4 regions of the Evansella sp. AB-rgal1 genome follow, and region 1 is predicted to be linked to each of the others. Evidence: riboswitches for the same ligand, from Rfam matches in the RefSeq annotation. Region 1 holds a riboswitch; each other region holds the start of a gene.
What was found. A riboswitch is a leader RNA that binds a small molecule or an ion and turns the genes downstream of it on or off. The one in region 1 is predicted to bind cyclic di-GMP.
Positions count from the first base shown of each region.

Region 2: linked by a shared signal. The riboswitch ahead of ACERII_RS12995 (DUF5667 domain-containing protein) and the one ahead of ACERII_RS12480 (diguanylate cyclase domain-containing protein) in region 1 are both predicted to bind cyclic di-GMP.
Region 3: linked by a shared signal. The riboswitch ahead of ACERII_RS14670 (anti-repressor SinI family protein) and the one ahead of ACERII_RS12480 (diguanylate cyclase domain-containing protein) in region 1 are both predicted to bind cyclic di-GMP.
Region 4: linked by a shared signal. The riboswitch ahead of ACERII_RS01400 (prepilin-type N-terminal cleavage/methylation domain-containing protein) and the one ahead of ACERII_RS12480 (diguanylate cyclase domain-containing protein) in region 1 are both predicted to bind cyclic di-GMP.

Region 1 covers NZ_JBGUAU010000013.1:24,956-29,627, reverse strand. The annotation lists gene ACERII_RS12485 (NUDIX hydrolase) at 1-193, opposite strand, end outside; gene ACERII_RS12480 (diguanylate cyclase domain-containing protein) at 321-1,823, opposite strand; cyclic di-GMP riboswitch class I at 2,017-2,098, opposite strand; gene ACERII_RS12475 (methyl-accepting chemotaxis protein) at 2,616-4,346, opposite strand.
Region 2 covers NZ_JBGUAU010000013.1:157,517-162,188, reverse strand. The annotation lists gene ACERII_RS13000 (hypothetical protein) at 72-263, shown strand; gene ACERII_RS12995 (DUF5667 domain-containing protein) at 391-1,803, opposite strand; cyclic di-GMP riboswitch class I at 1,884-1,997, opposite strand; gene ACERII_RS12990 (hypothetical protein) at 2,420-3,610, shown strand; gene ACERII_RS12985 (MBL fold metallo-hydrolase) at 3,689-4,672, opposite strand, start outside.
Region 3 covers NZ_JBGUAU010000016.1:53,511-58,182, reverse strand. The annotation lists gene ACERII_RS14685 (GNAT family N-acetyltransferase) at 1-282, shown strand, start outside; gene ACERII_RS14680 (hypothetical protein) at 277-741, opposite strand; gene ACERII_RS14675 (methyl-accepting chemotaxis protein) at 921-2,456, shown strand; gene ACERII_RS14670 (anti-repressor SinI family protein) at 2,521-2,652, opposite strand; cyclic di-GMP riboswitch class I at 2,685-2,774, opposite strand; gene ACERII_RS14665 (response regulator transcription factor) at 2,999-3,691, opposite strand; gene ACERII_RS14660 (DUF4870 domain-containing protein) at 3,941-4,348, shown strand; gene ACERII_RS14655 (winged helix-turn-helix domain-containing protein) at 4,436-4,672, opposite strand, start outside.
Region 4 covers NZ_JBGUAU010000001.1:251,997-256,668, reverse strand. The annotation lists gene ACERII_RS01415 (GspE/PulE family protein) at 1-544, shown strand, start outside; gene ACERII_RS01410 (type IV pilus twitching motility protein PilT) at 556-1,590, shown strand; gene ACERII_RS01405 (type II secretion system F family protein) at 1,600-2,805, shown strand; cyclic di-GMP riboswitch class II at 2,813-2,895, shown strand; gene ACERII_RS01400 (prepilin-type N-terminal cleavage/methylation domain-containing protein) at 2,933-3,394, shown strand; gene ACERII_RS01395 (prepilin peptidase) at 3,431-4,186, shown strand; gene pilM (type IV pilus biogenesis protein PilM) at 4,201-4,672, shown strand, end outside.

The DNA.
Region 1 (4,672 bases):
CTACCGTTAAATCCCACATATTAGACCATCCTTGTTTAAAAGGTTGCCGTTGTTGGATTAACATTTCACCCTTATTGTTAAAAATACAAACATGAACCACAAGGTGAAAGTCTCCCGCTTCAAAGGATTCTCCACGCACCATCGTTCTACCTGTAAGTTTTCTATCCTTATCGTATATATCCCAAATCTCCATTACTTTTCACCCTTTCATCGGAAAAATCTCGGTTATGCCTAACTCAAAGAACCGCACCATATACTCCCTTGCCACTTCTTTTGTTTCGCAAAACGAAGGAAGCAGCGAGAACCGTCCCCACTGCTTCCTACCTACACTGCTTCTCTACATACATCCTTTTATCGGCTACGCTATATAATTGGTCCATTGTTTGGCCATCGGTTGGATAGTGACTTACACCCATACTTGCTGATAGAGAGATTTCATGTTCACAAGAAAGCTCCAGAGGTTTTGCTAACTGCTGTTGAATGGCTTCGATAATCGTTTCTGTTTCCTCCACACCCACCAATAGTACAAATTCATCCCCGCCTAATCTTGCCGCATGGTGTTTATCTGATATAGCTTTCTGTAGAATAGAGGCAAAATGTTGAATGGCATAATCTCCCGTTTGATGACCGAACGTATCGTTTATCTTCTTTAATTTGTTTAAGTCTAGTAAAAGAAGGTTAAATTCATTTTCCCCCTTTAAAAGGTCGGTTATCTGTCTTTCAAAATCAGCCCTATTTGGCAAGTCAGTCAGAATATCATGGTAAGCCAAATACTGTACTCTCTCTTCTCTTGTTTTTGCTTCTGTAATATCTTTTAACATGACAAATACAAGTTTTTTTCCTTCTACTAAAATAAAATCGGAATCTATTAATACCGTTTTCCGTTCTCTTAATTTGTTGACGAAAGATAGTTCTAGGTTTGCAACTTTTATTTGTTCTTCGAAAACATTATTGTATCTAGCAGCAAATTTTTCCTTGTCTAATCCAGTTAAAAACGATATTATCGGCGATTGAACAACATTTTTACTTTCCACCCCAAGATATTTTGAGATTTGTGGACTGGCTTCAAGAACCATGCCATGTGCATCCATAATAAGAATTCCAGAAGGAGATTTTTGAAACAAGATATGATACCTTTTTTCATATGACGATAAATAATCAAATTTTGACATACTAAAAAAGACAGCGATTGCCCAGAAAATAGAACCATGTGGAATAAAAAAATGGAAGTAATTATCACTAGAATCTCCCATTAATAAGGAAACAATTAACATAAAGCTTGTCCAGAAAAAAAACGCCAAAATTCCTTTAAGCCACATTTTAGCAGCGTTATTCCCTTTATTCATTTCAATAATTGTTAAAAATATGATAATGATTAAGTACGAAAAATTAACTATCCATAACAGATATATGCCTGGTCCTGGAATAAACGTTGTATCTAGTGTACTCCCCTCTACATTAACCATCCATGAATCAATAGGAAAAGTCAGTAGCAAAATACTTCCTGGAAGGAATAAAAGTTTAAGGTATTTTGCGTTTTTTCTATTATAAACGCCTCCATTGAGAAACCAAAGATGTAGCGCTAATAATGCTCCGATGGTTATCGGTCCATTCACCCAGTATAAACTGAATTCGTGAAAATACAGTGGATAATTTACAAGTGAAGCAAATACACCGATAAACCACATAGAAGTGGACACATACAACAAGCTACATGTAATATGCCTAGCACTATGACGATTACGACTATAAATCATACCCGCCATATACAAAAATACACTTGCTGGAATCAAATACAATATGCAAAAAAATAAAAACTCCATTCCATTCACCTACCTTCTATGTAGCTCGGATAATCCACTATTCCATGTTTAGAAAACCACTCTGTCTTTGAGAAACACCGAAAATCAAAGTGAAAATATTGTAAATCAGTTGGTTATGCAACCAAGTAGTTTGATAAAATTGATATAAAACTTTTTCACACAAAAAAAACTGCCTTCTTCACAGCAGTTTAATAATTGCAACCCGGCTGTCATGCTGTGTGTTTAGACCCGTGGCTTTGCGTCCTATGCTTTCACACAGTTTGCCAAAACTATAATGTTTCTTTTAGTATAGTCCATTATCCCTAGAGAGAAAAGCACTTTCATAAATTTACCTACTGCGTTTGGGTAAAATGTTGCAACCCGGGGGACGGTTCCTGTGGCTCAATCAACCATACATATTGGCGTGACGAGTTCATCCCTTTCACGAAAGGAGCAGCACCCTTCTCTGTGAAGCCTCTCTATACAAAAGTGATCCCTCTAAGCGGACACTCTACTCCAGAATTTGCAGAACGTTTAACAACGAAAGCCCAAGTAGAGAAGCTCATCTTAACCCATTTACCACAATTCGGGAATCACCACGAACTTCTAAAATGGCCAAAATCGATTTTTCACGGGTCTGTGGAACTAGTCAAAGAAGGATTAATAGCCGAACTTAACTATAGAAGTTTGATAAAAAAGAGCAAGGAATTTCCCGCAGGACTCCTTGCTCAAAAATTTTCACTATAGAGGTGAACCTTCTAAACGATCGATAAAACCGAACAAACTTCTGGTGGTGACAGGTAGCAACATTCATCACTTAAAGCGTTGCATCATTTTTGCAAGACTAATAGATAAATCATTTAGCTTTATACCAATGTCATTTGTGTTTTTCAGTTGGGTTACTTGGTTTTCGCTTAAGGCAAGAATTTCTTCCGTACTTGCCGATGTTTCTTGAGAAACCGAAGATAGATTACCTAATGCATTTTCTAAAATTGGCAAGGATTGTACAACGCTATTCAACTCAGATTGAACTCCTTTTAATTGATTACTTACCTTCGATATATCTTGCAGCATCTCATCAAAGGAAACCTTTGAATCGTTTGCCAATCTTATATTTGCGTGTATTTGTTCATGCATTTGATCAAATTCCTGACTAGCGTTTGTAGTGATTGTTTCTAGTTTTTCAATAGATTGTGTGATTTCATCCGTTGCAGAAGATGATTGCTCTGCTAATTTACGCACTTCATGGGCAACTACTGCAAACCCTCTACCTGCATCGCCAGCTCTTGCAGCCTCAATAGTTGCATTTAAAGCTAACAGTTTTGTTTGCTCAGCTATGCCTTGAATTAAACCAACCAGCTTGTTTATTGATAGGGAATAATTTTTCACTTCCCTAACGTTACTTGATAAATGGTCAAAACCTACCTCGAATGTTTTAATCACTGAGATTAACTCGGTAATGTTCTCCTCTCCAGACTTGGCTGACTCTGTCATTTTATCGGAGCTAGTAAATACCTTCCCCATATTCGTCGTCATATTTCCCATGTTATTTTCCATATCTTTTAAAATGATGACACAACTTTCCGAGTTACTAGCAGTTTGTTCTGCCCCGTGCTTAACAATATCTATCGCATCAATTAAATCATTGTTAGATGCAAGACTATTCTCAGAGGAGATCCTCAATTCATTACCATTTCCCTCTAATTTTAAAGCGGTTCTTTTAAGCTCATCTAACACATTTCTCAGATGACCAATCATCGCGTTATAACTTTTATGTAAAGAAATAATCTCTGGCAATGTTGTATTAATCGATAGTGATTGATGTAAATTACCTTCTCTTACCTTCTGCATAGTGCTGCGTAAATCTGTTAGTGGCCTTGTGATTGTCCTCATAAACATACTAATTACGATAATAACCACTACGATACTAATTACTATTGCAGATAAAGTAAATAAAGCCATATTGTTAACTGGTTCCATATAAGTGTCACTCGGTATCAACATGACAAATAATCCATTAATTTCTCTCATTTGTTGAAAAACAATTGTGTAATTATCACTACTAAGTCGTTCATGAAATATTCCATTTTGTATATCGACTATTTTTTTAATCAGCTGGTCGCTTACATCAATATTTGCTTGTTCACTAACATTAAAAGGTTTTAACTCACTATTTTCTATGTAAAAAAAATCTGCGGAAATTCCTTCAGTAGCAAGTTTTTTTTGCTGAAATTGAACATTAAAATTAAGCTGTTGCATAAAATAATCATTGTCACTAACGTAAACAAATTTTAAGTTTTCCGCAATATGACCAATTAGTTCAGCTTCACTAAGTAAACGATTTTCCATCGTATTGATTGTCATATCTCTTGCTTTAAAATAAGAACTAAACCCAACTATTAGTAAAGATGTAACTAAAAGAGAGGTAAAAATAATAAACATCCTCGTACTTAAATTAACTTTTTTCATCAAATCTCTGAACAAACTTCTCTTATCACTCGCTTGTTTCTCTTTTAATAAAACATTTTTCTTCCTTATTTCCAAATTAGTCCCCCCAAGATAACTCACTATTCGACAATTTCATTATAGACGTTCTAAGTAAAGTTTCTGTAAAGGGAATGTATAGTCTATGTAAAGAGAACAAACAAATTTTCACGTATTTTCAGAATCTGTAAGGGGTAGGGGCAACCAAGAGGACGGTTCCCTTGGTTAAAATAATCGAAGTAGCAATCACCAACAACTTTCTTTTCGACAAATTTAGGGGGGTGGGGTGACGCCTAGCACCACCCCAGCTCGTACTTACCGTGTTTTACCACGCGCGTTCGATTTAGCTTTCCCTCTTTGTTGTTCATTTGGTATTTTACGATCTG
Region 2 (4,672 bases), 130 kb from region 1:
TACACTTCTAAAAACGAGAGTGACCGCTTACAATGGTAAAAACAGCCATAAAATAAGGGGGCTTAAAGCTTATGATAAAAAAATTCTATTACTCTGTTTTACGAATTTGGCATAACCATAAAGCAAACCTTTATTTAAGAAACGCAGAGCAAACAAATTGTCAGGAAGAAACCATGAAACTTATGGAAAAATGTTCCCTGCACCACAATAAATATGTATCCTATACAATGCAGCTTAGCTTAGTAAATAAAAATGTCATGTAAAGAAAGAAGAGATTCACAATGAAAGAGCACTTATATCCATAGATATAAGCGCTCTTTTGTAGTTTAAGGGCCCTTTATTGAAAATTCCCTGTTGTCCTACCACCCACAACTTAAAAAGCAGATATAACTACTCTCTACCGCCGCGCTTCTGGTTCTCCGCTTTACCATTGTTGCTTTGGGGCTTCTTCCCTTTTTCTTCTGTTTTTTGTTGTTTCGCTTCTTCACGCTCGGCTTTTGCTTGCTCTCGTTCTAATTCCCGCTGCGCTCTTTCTTCCTCACGCTTCAGCTTCTCTGCTTCCTGTCTTTTCTTAGCTTCCTCTTGTTGCTTTTTCGCCTCTTCTTGTCTCATCTTTGCTTCCTCTTGACGTTTATCCGCTTCCTGTAGTTGACGCTTTTCTACTTCCTCTTGTTGACGAGCTACTTCATCTTCACGACTTACTTCTTCTTGCTTTACATCCTCTGTCACAACCACTTCTTCATCAACAGTTATAGTGGATTGTACAACCTCTTCCTCCGTACCCACATCTAGTAAGCTATTAGTAACAAACGCTACTTCAAGCTCACCTTGTTCCGAGTCGGCATCCTCTAAAGGATCATCCTCTTCTGTAGCGTCAACTAACTGGATGTCAGAGTCTCCCTCTTCACTACCATCTTCCCCTAATTCCACTTCATCGCTATCCTCAGCTACAACTTCAATAGCTTCTTCTTCCAGTTTTGCCAACTTTTTAAGAATCTTCTTTTCTAATCGCGCTTGTGCCTTAACAACATTTTTTTGTAGCGACTCCTTCGCTTGAGGGTTCTGCACCTTCTCCAATGCAGCTTGCAGTGCTAGAAGATTCGCAGAAAACTTAGCTTCAAGAACTTCGCGAACAGAATCCAAAGTCAACTCTTCCTCTAACTCTTCATCCTCCGTTACATCAACCAATTCCTCTCCATCAGAAACATCTTCCTCCACAACTTCCGCATTTTCTGAACCGTCCGTTACCAGATCAACCTTTTCACCCTCGACGCTATCCGTCTCCTCATTCTCCGTACCTGCAACCTCGTCCTCAATAACAACATCTATTTCATCTACTTCTTCATATTTTTCCAGCGCCAACTCTTGCTGGTCAATCGCCCTTTGAAGCGTTTCGCTAGCTAAATCCTCTTTCCCTTGAGCAAATAAAACCTCCGCCTCAACAATTCGTTCATAAGCAAATGCCAGTAGCAATTCCGCTTCATCTACGCTATCAAACGTAAATGCCAACTGAACTTGCTCTATTACTTTTTTGAAAAAATAGAAAAAGTCTCCTGGTAGAAGGGATGGCCCCTCCACTTCATCCACCGTCTCTTCCAAAACCTCCTCATCAAGTTTCTCTGTTGCCACCTCACCTAATGGTTCTACACCAAGTACCTCTTCTACAAGTAAATCATCCGCAGGCTGCTCACCCTCATCTGCATACACTTGTCCAAAACCAAACATCACCAGCAGCAACAACGCTAATGCACTTGTCATAAAAACTTGACGCAAACGACTTTCAAATAACACGCCTCTCCACATAAAAAAACCTCCCAATTCAAATAATGATCAGGAAGAACAGCAAAAATCCAATCAAATTCCCAAGATTTTCTCCATTCTTCAGCAGCACAGCCACCAATAGGTACAACAGTTACACTGAAAACTCAGTGTCGATTGCCACCTTTAGGTCTGTAACTTTGCGTCTCTACCTTTCGATAGATTTGCCTTTTTCAAATGGGAACACTTCGTTCACCATATAGTACAACTATACGCTAATACAACAGTTGGTGGTATCGTCTATATTCCCCATATTTCCCTTTATTTCTACAAAAACAGCTCAAAAACTTAGGTATATTAGATCGATTTTGGACGTAAACACCCTAGTCTTTTATCAAAACACGAGAATTAATTACCCTTTTTCATAAAAACCAGGCTCCGTTTTTCCAGTCAATTTACAATACTAACAATTGAAGACCTTTCTCTAACAATTGGAACTCATTATCTAACAATTACAGCCCATAAACTTACAAAATACACTACTTATCTAACAATCACAGAAAATGGTAGCATGTAAGGAGGGGGAAGCCTTCTCCCTTTCCACAGCCCACCTTACTTTGTTACCATTACATTAGCAATTAGATATGGGGAGGAAATTTCAATGAGTGCAGGATACATATATGCTGTGATGGATAGTGCAACAGACGGCCGCATTACAATAAAAAAAACAAATCAAGACCCTACGGAGCTTTTTCCTGAAAATGAAAAAAACTCCCTACTATATAGAGAGTATTTTGAGGATTCTATTGAAGGTGCAGAACAACGTATTCATGATTTGCTCCACAAATCGCGACAAACAGAATACAGTAATGTTTTCCAAGTCGCTCCGTATGAAGCCATCGAGTGCATTCAAAGAGTAAAGATGGAGCCCTTACCCCAGTTAGCAAATCCAACCAAGGAAATCCCAGTCGCCGCTTACGACCTTTTCGACAACGCATGCAACTATTATTATGGACGTGGCCAAATTCCACAAGATTATGAGAAGGCGAAAGAGTTTTTCCATGAAGCAAGTCAGCAAGGAGTACTCCCCGCCTTCGTGTATTTAGGTCGAATGTTCGAATACGGAGATGGAGTCCAGCAAGATGCTGAAAAGGCACTCGAGTTTTACAAAATGGGGGCAAAAAGAGGGAGCAACCTCTGTCACGCAAAAATAGGCTGCCTTCTGTGGCGAGATACAAAAGTGAAGAATTTAGAAACCGGTAAAAAACATTGGAACAACTATTTCACACAACTGGATCATACCCTGATAACAAAAGATGATTACTCCAACTTCAATTTTTACATAACACTAGCAAAGGAAAATCAGCTAGACATCCACTTCGAAGACATCCTGGCAATGTATAAAACGCAGATGCTCCAGCTGTTGAATATCCGGAAGGACGTTGTTGTGGAACAACATGCGCACAACCTCCCTTTCAAAAAATACATGGTAAGTCTCATTGACGAGGAAATGGAGTTCGTACATTCTTTAATCACAAAAGAAACACCTGATCTGCCTGAAAACTATGCAATATGTACGGACTACATCACGATTCCAAACATGGGAATCATTATTCTAGCCGATGTGGAACGGGGATCCTTTCATGTAGGCGATTCTATCAATTTACGATCCCCGAGTGGTACATCCCACCAAACAGTCATTACGAAGATTGATCGATATGGAGAGTTTACAAGTTCTACGAAAGAAGGCGAGAACGTGGGATTTCTAATTCATGCTGACGAAAAGAAAGTGAAATTTGTGAAAGGGGATGCGACGATAACTACTAAGACTCCCCTAATTAAGGGAGTCTAGTAAGTTCGCCTGTATACTAAGGACCAGGGGGCGGTTCTCACCTTGCCATTATTAAGCATAATCAGAACTCGCCCCTTTCTATCCCACCGTTTCACTTACTTCCACTATTTTGGTACTCTCCTCATCTAGTGTCAGTGCCTCTTTTAGTTCCAGAGCGAGATTGGTTGGACCGTGGGTGAACACGGTTTGCTTTGGAGTCAGAAAGCGAAGCATATGCTTTGTTTCCTCTACCCCAGGATGAACCTTAAATCGATACTTTTCATATTGCAAATGATCGTTTTCACAAACTAATTTCCTTATATTATCATTCAAAGGTCCAGTTGTTATGATTTTTAGTGGGGATGAGTGTTTCCAGTGAGAATAACCTACGATTTCATTTTCCAAAAAGAATCCAATGCCAAGCTCCCCGTCTTGAAGCCACTCTTCCACGTTTGATACCCACAGCTTAGGAACCACCTTTTCTTTGAACCATTGATAATTTTCTTTTTTTAAACAAGCTTGATTTCTCTCATAATCTTCCAATGCAAGAAGGATGTCTTCACTTACAGTAAATGTCATTACCACTGACTCTTGCAAAGACATAAATAATGAAAACAGGAGCTCTTGCATCTTCCCTACTACCGGTCCGTGAAATAACACCTTTTCTCCCTTTTCATTAGCTTCCATAACCATCTCTCGCAAACGAATGATGTAGCTGTCCTGATCATTTAGCTCCGAACCGTATGCACCATCAAGGATAGCTAGATCTACTCTCTCTTCTATATTCGGCTTTTCAAAGGAAAGAAGACTAGATTCCATGGAATAATCCCCCGAAAAAAACACGTACTTCCCATTGAATCGAAAGAAGAACCAAACGGAACCAAGCGTATGTCCACTACACCCATACATAAAATGAATAGTTTCCTTTCCCATCAAAGGAATCCATTGGTTTTTACAACATAAGTCTAGCTTTTCAAATTGAACGAGCTTTTCTGATTGCTTTGAATATGGTAGTTCCTGCCCAGTTTGATCTTCTGTTTCCCTCCACAACGTAAACACTTTCTTTATTTGTTTTCTTGTGGG
Region 3 (4,672 bases), on a different contig from region 1:
ATTGGATTTGCGGAGGCTTATAAAATGCGGGTTCCATCTTATCATGTTTTTCAGGAAAGGGAATGGGTGCACATAGATAGTATTGCAGTGAAAAAAGAGCATCGGCACAAGCAAGTTGGCACAATGCTATTGCAAGAAGTTATTAACTGGGGGAAAACGATGGGTATGAACAGATTGGAGTTAACTGTATACAACTTTAATACACAAGCGGAACATTTTTATAGAACATTTGGTTTTTCTGTTTTACACCAGGTTATGTATTTCGATGGGGAAAGCTCATAGAAAGATTCGTTCAATAGAATTTCGTATTAAGTTCACATAGGAATTGTATACCCCTACGTTATACAGAAAGAAAATAAATAGAATGCAAATATTTACAGCGTGCATTACATCCAATTTGTTCTCGAAGTTGAAACGGACGTGTCTTCTCGTTATCGCAAAGATATAAAAGAGTAAAAGGAATAGGATAACGGTCGACATAAGAACCACCTGATTTAGAGAATTTATCCCATGTATCGCTAGAACCTTAGACAATTCATCTACTTCACTTTGTTCGACAGTATAGATTGTGGGAACTACTCCTTCATATACAATAAACTGTTCCTTCGTTTCTTCGTAACTATAGTTATTAGGATATAGACCGAATAAATTTATCGCACTAAATACAACTAATAATAGAATTCCCATTCCTAGTAGTGTAAACGATTGAAATTTACTCTTATTTCTACTCTTTTCTTCCATAACAGATCTTCACCTCACTCCCCCTATTTAAACAAGGATTGGACAAAATTTCAATGCACCATTCCACACTAACTTTTTTCCACATAGCAAAACACTGTAGAATGGTACCATTCTCAAATACTCTCATGTGAGATATACTAACAATACTATCTATCATGGCATTGCCTCAGGAGGTCCACATGGAGCAAAGAAAAAATCTACTTATGCTGTGTTTCACTGGTTTCGTTGCACTTTTATCTATTATCATTTATTTTCTACACCATCAATTTCACTTCCTAGATGAAGTAATCCAAACTTCTCATCACGCTCATTTCACAGAAAGCTCCATAACGCCAATTTTATTTTACATTTTCTTTAGTATTCCTATCCTACTTTTATTATTAGCTTTACTCATATATACGAAAAACAAAGAGCATCCTTATTTACCACCGGTGTTAATGCTAGGACTAACATTCGGAAGTATATCCATTATTGCTGTAGGTGACGGCTTAGTAGAATATCATTTTTCTATTTTTATGGTACTAGCTGCATTAGCCTTTTTTCAGAGTATACGTTTAATCGTAGCGAGCACGATTATTTTTGCCGTTCAACATGTGGGGGGATATTTTTTAGCACCAGAATTAATCGCTGGAACGAGTGAGTATTCATTTGTACTCCTAATGATTCATGCTGTATTCTTGCTTATTACGAGCGCTGTGATCATCGTTCAAATAGCAGCACAAACAAGCTATAGATCTGAAGTAGAAATACGAGAAACAAGCCAACGAAGTGTATTAAAAGATATTATTGATCACTTATCCACTACTTCCAAAGAAGTTCTCATTAGTGCAAATCATTTAGAACAAGGTTCAAAGGAATCAGCGGCAGCAACTGGAGAAATTTCTGAGGCTATTCAAACCATTGCACAAGGAGCATACGATCAATTACATCATGCAAAGTCAAGTCATCAAGCAATGGAAGAAGTATCGCAGGATATGATTAGTATATCTAAACAATCAAACGAAACAAAAGAGTCGTCGATGCATACCCTTGCCGTTGCTCAGACAGGACAAACCAGTATGAATAATACAGAAGATCAAATGGTAAGTATTTCAAAAGCCGTAGAACAAATGAATGATGTAATCAAACACCTTCAAGAACGATCTTCTGAAATTGAGCAAACTTTAGTGTATATGTCTGATATTGCAGAGCAGACAAATTTGCTAGCATTAAATGCAGCAATTGAAGCAGCACGTGCAGGAGAATCTGGAAGAGGATTCGCAATTGTTGCAGATGAAGTAAGGAAACTTGCCGATCAATCAAGTAAATACGCAAACCAAGTATCTCATATAATCAAGGATTTATTAGTGGATACGAAAGAAGCAGATGGAGTTATGCAAGAGACAAATAAACAAGTAGAATTAGGATTGGATCAAGTTTCAATGACAAGACAATTATTTGAAAAGATTGTACAAGATTCAAAAAAAGTGTATGAAGACGTAAACAACACCTATGAAAAATCACAATCAATTGTTGGTAAAGTAGATGCAGTAAAGCATTCTATCAATTCAATGACTACTGTATCTCAAGACTATCAAAAAAGTACCGAGAATATATCTGCTTCTTCAGAACAACAATTGGCTATGTTAGAAAACTTCAATGAAACTACTACCTCCCTTAAAAATATGATGGAAAGATTAGATCAGCTAGTTCAGGATATATCCAAAAAGGATTGAACCACAAAACTGTCATGTAAGGCCCCTTACATGACAGCTTATATTGTAATTTTATGTAGATGTATTATTGCCCATTTTTCGATCTCAATAAAAACATCCGAACGTCTCTAGGAGTAACCCCAAGTTTCCTAGCTTCTTCTAATAGCAAAACCCATTCCTTGTCTAGAACTAATGGCTTTTCTTTTACTTTTTCCATTCCCCATAGTCTCCCTTCAGCATTGTACCTTGCTAGGTAACTCGGCTATCATAGGCAATGCATTAGCCCTTAGACCCTAAGCTTTGCGCCTCTACTTTTCAATAGATTTGCCCTTATCTAGAAGGAGCCCTTCATGTACTCAAGATAAACACCAACGTCGAAACAACAAACCAAACCACAAAAAATTACGTAACTCTCTCCACCACCCTTCAATAAGCGTCCAACAAGTACCGACATTATACAAGACACATCTACATATACTATACGCACCAAAGGTTAAAACTGGGTAAAAAATTTAGAATTTACTAACAATTCATTGCACTTGTCGACATTAATATATATATTATCATTTTTTTATCGGTGTAGTAAACTTATACCCAAACCCTCTAACAGTGCGAATAAACTTTGGCTTGGTAGGATCTTTCTCTATTTTTCGGCGCAAATTACTTATATGTACCATCACAGTTTTTAAATCTCCTAAGCTATCTATTCCCCAGATTTGATTGTACAACTGCTCGGCACTAAAAACTTGATTGGGATTTTCCACTAGAAGTATCAGTAGCTGTAATTCCTTTTTATACAATGAAATTACTTTACCATCAACAATAACATCACAGCTGTCCAAGTTTATTTCTAAATGTTCGCATGTAAATATCTTTCCTTTTGGATTTGAAACATTTGGTGACCTTCGTAAATGAACCTTTATTCTCGCTTCTAACTCCGCAAGATCAAAAGGCTTTGTGATATAATCATCCGCACCAACTTCAAAACCTTTTATTTTATCACAAGCTTCTCTTTTGCAACTTAAGAAAAGGATTGGAACATTTGTAATATTTCTTATTTTCTTGCATAATTCATACCCTTCCATTCCGGGCAACAAAATATCTAATAAAATTATTTCGGGTAAGTTATCATTTACAATTGTCAAAGCTGAGTACCCATTCGCGGCAGTAAACACATCAAAGCCTTTTTTACGTAAGTAAAGGGATGTTAGTTCACGAATATCTGGGTCATCCTCCACAATTAATACTTTGACCACAACTTTTCCTCCTTACTTACAATCTAATTGTCTATAGAAAAAACGCTACTCCAAACATCTATTGTCCTAACCAAACCCCTAGTGGGAATTGTATTAATTACCATTTTAATATCTCTATTATGGGCTCATTTTGTGAATTATTCAAATTGTTTTTTCCATTTTTACAAAAAATTTATACTTTCGGATAATATGCTTCGGTCTTCCTGTTTGCTACGATGACAATATAAAAAATACTTCAGGAGGTTTTTCATGGATACAGAAACGAATAAAACCACTTCAACGGAAAAAGTATCAACTAATGAAAAAAAGAAATCATCTACTGGCTTAGATGAGAATATTGGGGGTCTTGTTGCATATGTATTAACGTTTCTTTCGGGATTAATCTTAGTTTTTATAGAGAAAGAGAACAAGTTTATAAGATTTCATGCACTTCAATCTACTATTACTTTCGGAGGACTTTTCATCATAAGTATGGTTTTAGGAATTATTCCAATTATAGGGATACTTACAACACTACTAATTATGCCACTTTGGCTCGTATTATGGGTTTTTCTCATGTATAAAGCATATAACGGTGTACTGTATAAACTACCAATAGTAGGAGAATTTGCAGAAGAACAAGTTAGTAAATTATTTGAAAATGAGAAAATGGAATAAAGATACATTCGTGAGCACTGTAAAAAGTAGAAAGTCTTACTTAATCAGTGCTCACATGTATATTGTTGCATCCTTTGTATCTAGTTTCTATTCTATCACGTTTTGTTCATTCGCCTTGACAATCGCATGAGACCTATTTTTCACATCTAATTTGCGATAAATATTTTTGAGATGAACCTTAACTGTTATTACACTAATAAAAAGATTTGTTGCGATGTCCTGATTAGAACATCCGTTACAAAGATGACTTAGCACCTCTCGCTCCCTTTTAGTTAATTTATATTTATCACAGGTAATATCTAACCTATTATTATTTGTACCAGG
Region 4 (4,672 bases), on a different contig from region 1:
ACAGGATCCAGATATTATCATGGTTGGAGAAATTCGGGATTCGGAAACAGCGGAAATTGCAGTTCGAGCTTCCTTAACAGGACATCTAGTTTTAAGTACAATTCATACGAACGATTCGATAAGCACCATCAATAGGTTAGTAGATATGAAAATAGAGCCCTTCTTAATAGCAGCATCTTTATCAGGGATTATCTCTCAACGTTTAGTGAGAAGAATCTGCCGGGATTGTAAAAAAGAACAACAGCCTACGGTCAGAGAAGAAGCGATTTTTTCTCGTAGGGGTTTATCCATTGAAAAAGTATATCGAGGAGAAGGTTGTCCAACTTGTAATATGACTGGTTATCGGGATCGCATTGCTATACATGAAATGCTTGTTTTAGATGATCATATGAAACAAATGATAATGAATGATAAATCAAGTCAATCTCTAAAGGAATACGCGAAACAAAATGGAATGTCTTTTTTGATTGATGATGGACTTGGTAAAGTGAAGCAAGGATTAACCACTACAGAAGAAGTCTTACGTGTAGCAACAGATAAGTAGGTGTATGGTGTATGGGTAGAAGTGTCATTACATTATTATCTGATGCGATTCATTTAGAGGCATCAGATATTCATTTAACAATTGGTAAACCTCCCGTATTACGAATTCACGGTGAGCTTGTAACATTAGATCAGCCAACATTAACGCCTAATGACATAAACGAAATGGTAGACGAGGTTCTTCCTGCTTCCTTAAAGGAACAGTTAGAAGAAAATAGAGAAATTGACTTTTCCTATGGAATTCCTGGCGTTTCTCGCTTTCGTTTAAATGCATATTATCAAAGATCACATTTAAGTATGGCAATACGAGTTATTCAAATGGTTATTCCTACTCTTGATGATCTACAGATGCCAAGTATATTGAGGACAATATCTGAAAAAAAACAAGGGTTAGTTTTAGTAACTGGGCCTACGGGAAGTGGTAAATCAACAACCCTTGCGGCAATGATTAAGCATATGAATGATTCTGTAAAAAGGCATATTATCACATTAGAGGATCCAATTGAATACTTGCACAAACATCGAAATTGTATTATTGATCAACGTGAAATTGGATCTGATACGAAAAGCTTTGGAACTGGATTACGTTCTGCGTTACGACAAGACCCTGATGTTATCTTAGTTGGAGAGATGCGGGATTTAGATACGATTGCTACTGCTATTACTGCTGCTGAAACAGGGCATTTAGTGTTAGGTACATTGCACACTTCAAGCGCAGCGGCAACGATTGATCGGATCATTGACGTCTTTCAACCTAGTCAGCAAGCACAGATAAGAATTCAGCTTGCATCCGTATTAACAGCGGTGATTTCACAAAGACTGTTAACAACAGTAGATAGACAAGGAAGAAAGGCTGCAACAGAAATTCTTATAAACAATTATGCTGTTTCGAACTTGATTCGAAATGAAAAAATACACCAAATCGAAAATGTTCTTCAAACTAGTAAAGCAGAGGGAATGCATACACTTGAAATGAGTGTACGCCAATTACTTCAAGCAAAGGCCATAGATTACGACGAAGCGAGACACTATTTAAAAGAGAGGTAGGTGAAGGAATTGCCACAATATCGCTACAAGGGTCGCTCTAAAATAGGGGAGAAAAAAGAAGGCACCATTTCTGGACAATCAAGAAAGCAAGTAATCCAAAAACTTAGAAACCAAGGTATTGCACAGGCTACCCTTGATGAGATAGAGCCAAACTTTTTAAATAAAGAAATAATTATAGGAAACCCTGTAAAACTGCAGGATTTTGTGTTGTTTTTACGGCAATTTGCTACTCTACTGAAATCTGGTGTCTCAATCGTTGACTCTACAGCAATATTGTCCAAACAGACGAGCAGTAAAGCACTCATGAGAGCGTTAGAGAATATTGAGGAAGATTTATTATCTGGAAATGCTTTCTCTGAAGCCGCAAGCAAACAGAAGAAGGTTTTTCCTCCTATTTTTATCAATATGGTTCGTGCTGGAGAAGCTAGTGGTTCACTTGAAGAGTCACTAGATCAACTAGCTCTGCAGTTTGAAAAACAACACGAAACGAAGCAAAAAGTAAAATCTGCTTTAGCTTATCCTATTGTTATAGCGATAGTGGCAGTACTAGTTGTTATCTTTCTGTTAACCTCCGTTGTTCCTATGTTTGCAGCTATGTTATCTGACTTAGGAGGAGAATTACCTGCGATAACAGTGTTTGTATTAACAGTGAGTAATATTGTTTCCAGTTTGTGGTGGTTACTATTAATTGGAGTATTGCTATTAAGCATTGGAATATGGATGATTCAAAAGAATGCAGATTCCAAATATTATCTTGATTACTTCTTATTGAAATTACCTATATTTGGTCAGTTGTTACAAAAGGCTGCATTAGCTAGAATGAGTAGGACACTAAGTTCTTTGTTTTCAAGCTCTGTACCCATCTTACAATCTATAAAAATAGTGGAAAAGGTAATAGGCAATGAAGTAATTGCTCACACTTTGAAACAATCTCGAAATGCATTGGAGGAAGGGAAACGACTAACAGAGCCTATGAAGGATAACTGGGTGTTCCCGCCACTTGTGGTTCACATGATTAGCATTGGGGAAGAAACTGGTTCGTTAGACCAAATGCTTGGGAAAGTTGCAGACTTTTATGAAAAAGAAGTAGAGTATGCAACAGACCGTTTAAAAGCACTCATTGAACCATTATTAATTGTCATTCTTGCGTCCGTAGTAGGAGTAATTGTTATTTCGATTATTGTACCTATGTTTCAAATTTACTCAGAAATTTAATTTTTTGATTATTGAGAGGTGCGATGAATAATGATCTTCATTTGGGCACTTGGATCATTGGGAGCGAGTAGTGCAACCGGCCTTATTAATACATTATAAAAAACTTCTTTAAAAGGAGAGGGATAGTATGTTAAAAAGAATGCTTAAGAATCAAAAAGGTTTAACGTTAATTGAGTTACTAGTAGTTGTAGTAATTTTGGGTATTATTGCAGCGATAGCGATACCTAGTATTGGTGGGTTGATTGATAATGCGAAGAAGGATGCGCATGTGGGGAATGCTCAACAGATGATCAGCTCAGCAAGAATTATGTTAACAAGTGATCCGAACAAAACAGAAATTAAGTTAGAAGAATTAATTGCTGGAGGCTACCTAGAACCAATGGAAGATCCTGATACAAAAGAAACTGGAAATTCAGCACCAGTGACTGAAGGAACAGCTGGTGACGGATACAATTGGAGTGCAAGTAAAGTAGAAGTTGAAGTTGAAAATGATGTTACAGTTTATACAGTTACTCTAATTGGAAAAGAGCGAAAAATTGAGGGTGTTAAACAAGGAGAACTTGTTAGAGGAGATGTAGTAAGTAGATAGTTTTTTTAAAGTCGAAAATAAAGGAGCCCACCAAACATGGAACTTACACTTCACATCTATCTTTTCATCCTAGGTGCCATTCTGGGCTCCTTCTATAATGTTGTAGGCTTACGGGTGCCAGCAGGGGAATCAATCGTTTCCCCTGGTTCCCATTGTCCTGCTTGTAATAAGAACCTAACATGGATGGAATTAATTCCAATCCTTTCTTTTTTCCTTCAAAAGGGTCGCTGTCGTAATTGTGCAACGAAAATATCTCCTGTTTATCCATTTTATGAAGCGTTAACTGCATGTCTTTTTACGATTTCGCCATTACTGGTGGGATGGTCAAAGGAATTGCCAATCGCACTTGCGCTTATATCATTATTAATTATTATCACTGTATCTGATTTATCAACCATGCTCATTCCTGATAAGGTCCTTCTTTTCTTTTTACCACTCTTTATTTTATTAACAGTCATTTCTCCGCTAACACCATGGTGGGACAGCATAGTAGGTGCTGTAGTTGGTTTTGGAATTCTTCTACTAATAGCGATTGTGAGTAAAGGTGGTATGGGAGGCGGAGATATTAAGCTATTTGGAGTGTTAGGAATCGTACTAGGTTTAACAGGAGTGTTCGTTGCCCTTTTCATAGCTAGTTTCTTAGGTGCAGTGGTAGGGATCGCTGCGAGAATGGGGAAGAAAGTAGAAAAAGGTAGTCCTATTCCCTTCGGACCGTTTATAGCAATCGGTAGTCTGATAAGTTACTTTTTTCATAACTCCATCATTGAATGGTATATTCAATTATTATTTTAAAGGAGGAAGTTTCCTTGTTTTCATTGACTCTTTCTAGTAAACAAACTATCGGTATCCAAATCAAAGACCACGTCATCCGCTATGTCGCTACAAAAGGTCCTTCCTTTACTAATGTAGACAACTTTGGAGAAAAGCATGTACCAATGGGAGTTATAGAAAAAGGAAAAATTGTTGATGGAGCTAGATTTCAACAACTGTTAGAAGAATGTGTTCAAGATTGGAAGCTAAAAAACAAAGAAATTATGTTTTTCATACCTGATTCTTCCGTTTTTTTTCGAAAACTTTCGATTCCAGCAAATTTAGAAGAGGAAGATATACGTGGGTATCTAAACTTTGAAATAGGGGCGTCCATTCATCTTCCCTTTGATGATGCATACTTCGACTTTCATATTCTAGAAAAAGAAAGTGAAATTGTGGAAAGTAGAGATATTTTATTTTTTGCAACCCCAGAGGAACAAGTATTGGAGTATTCAAAGAAGCTTGAGA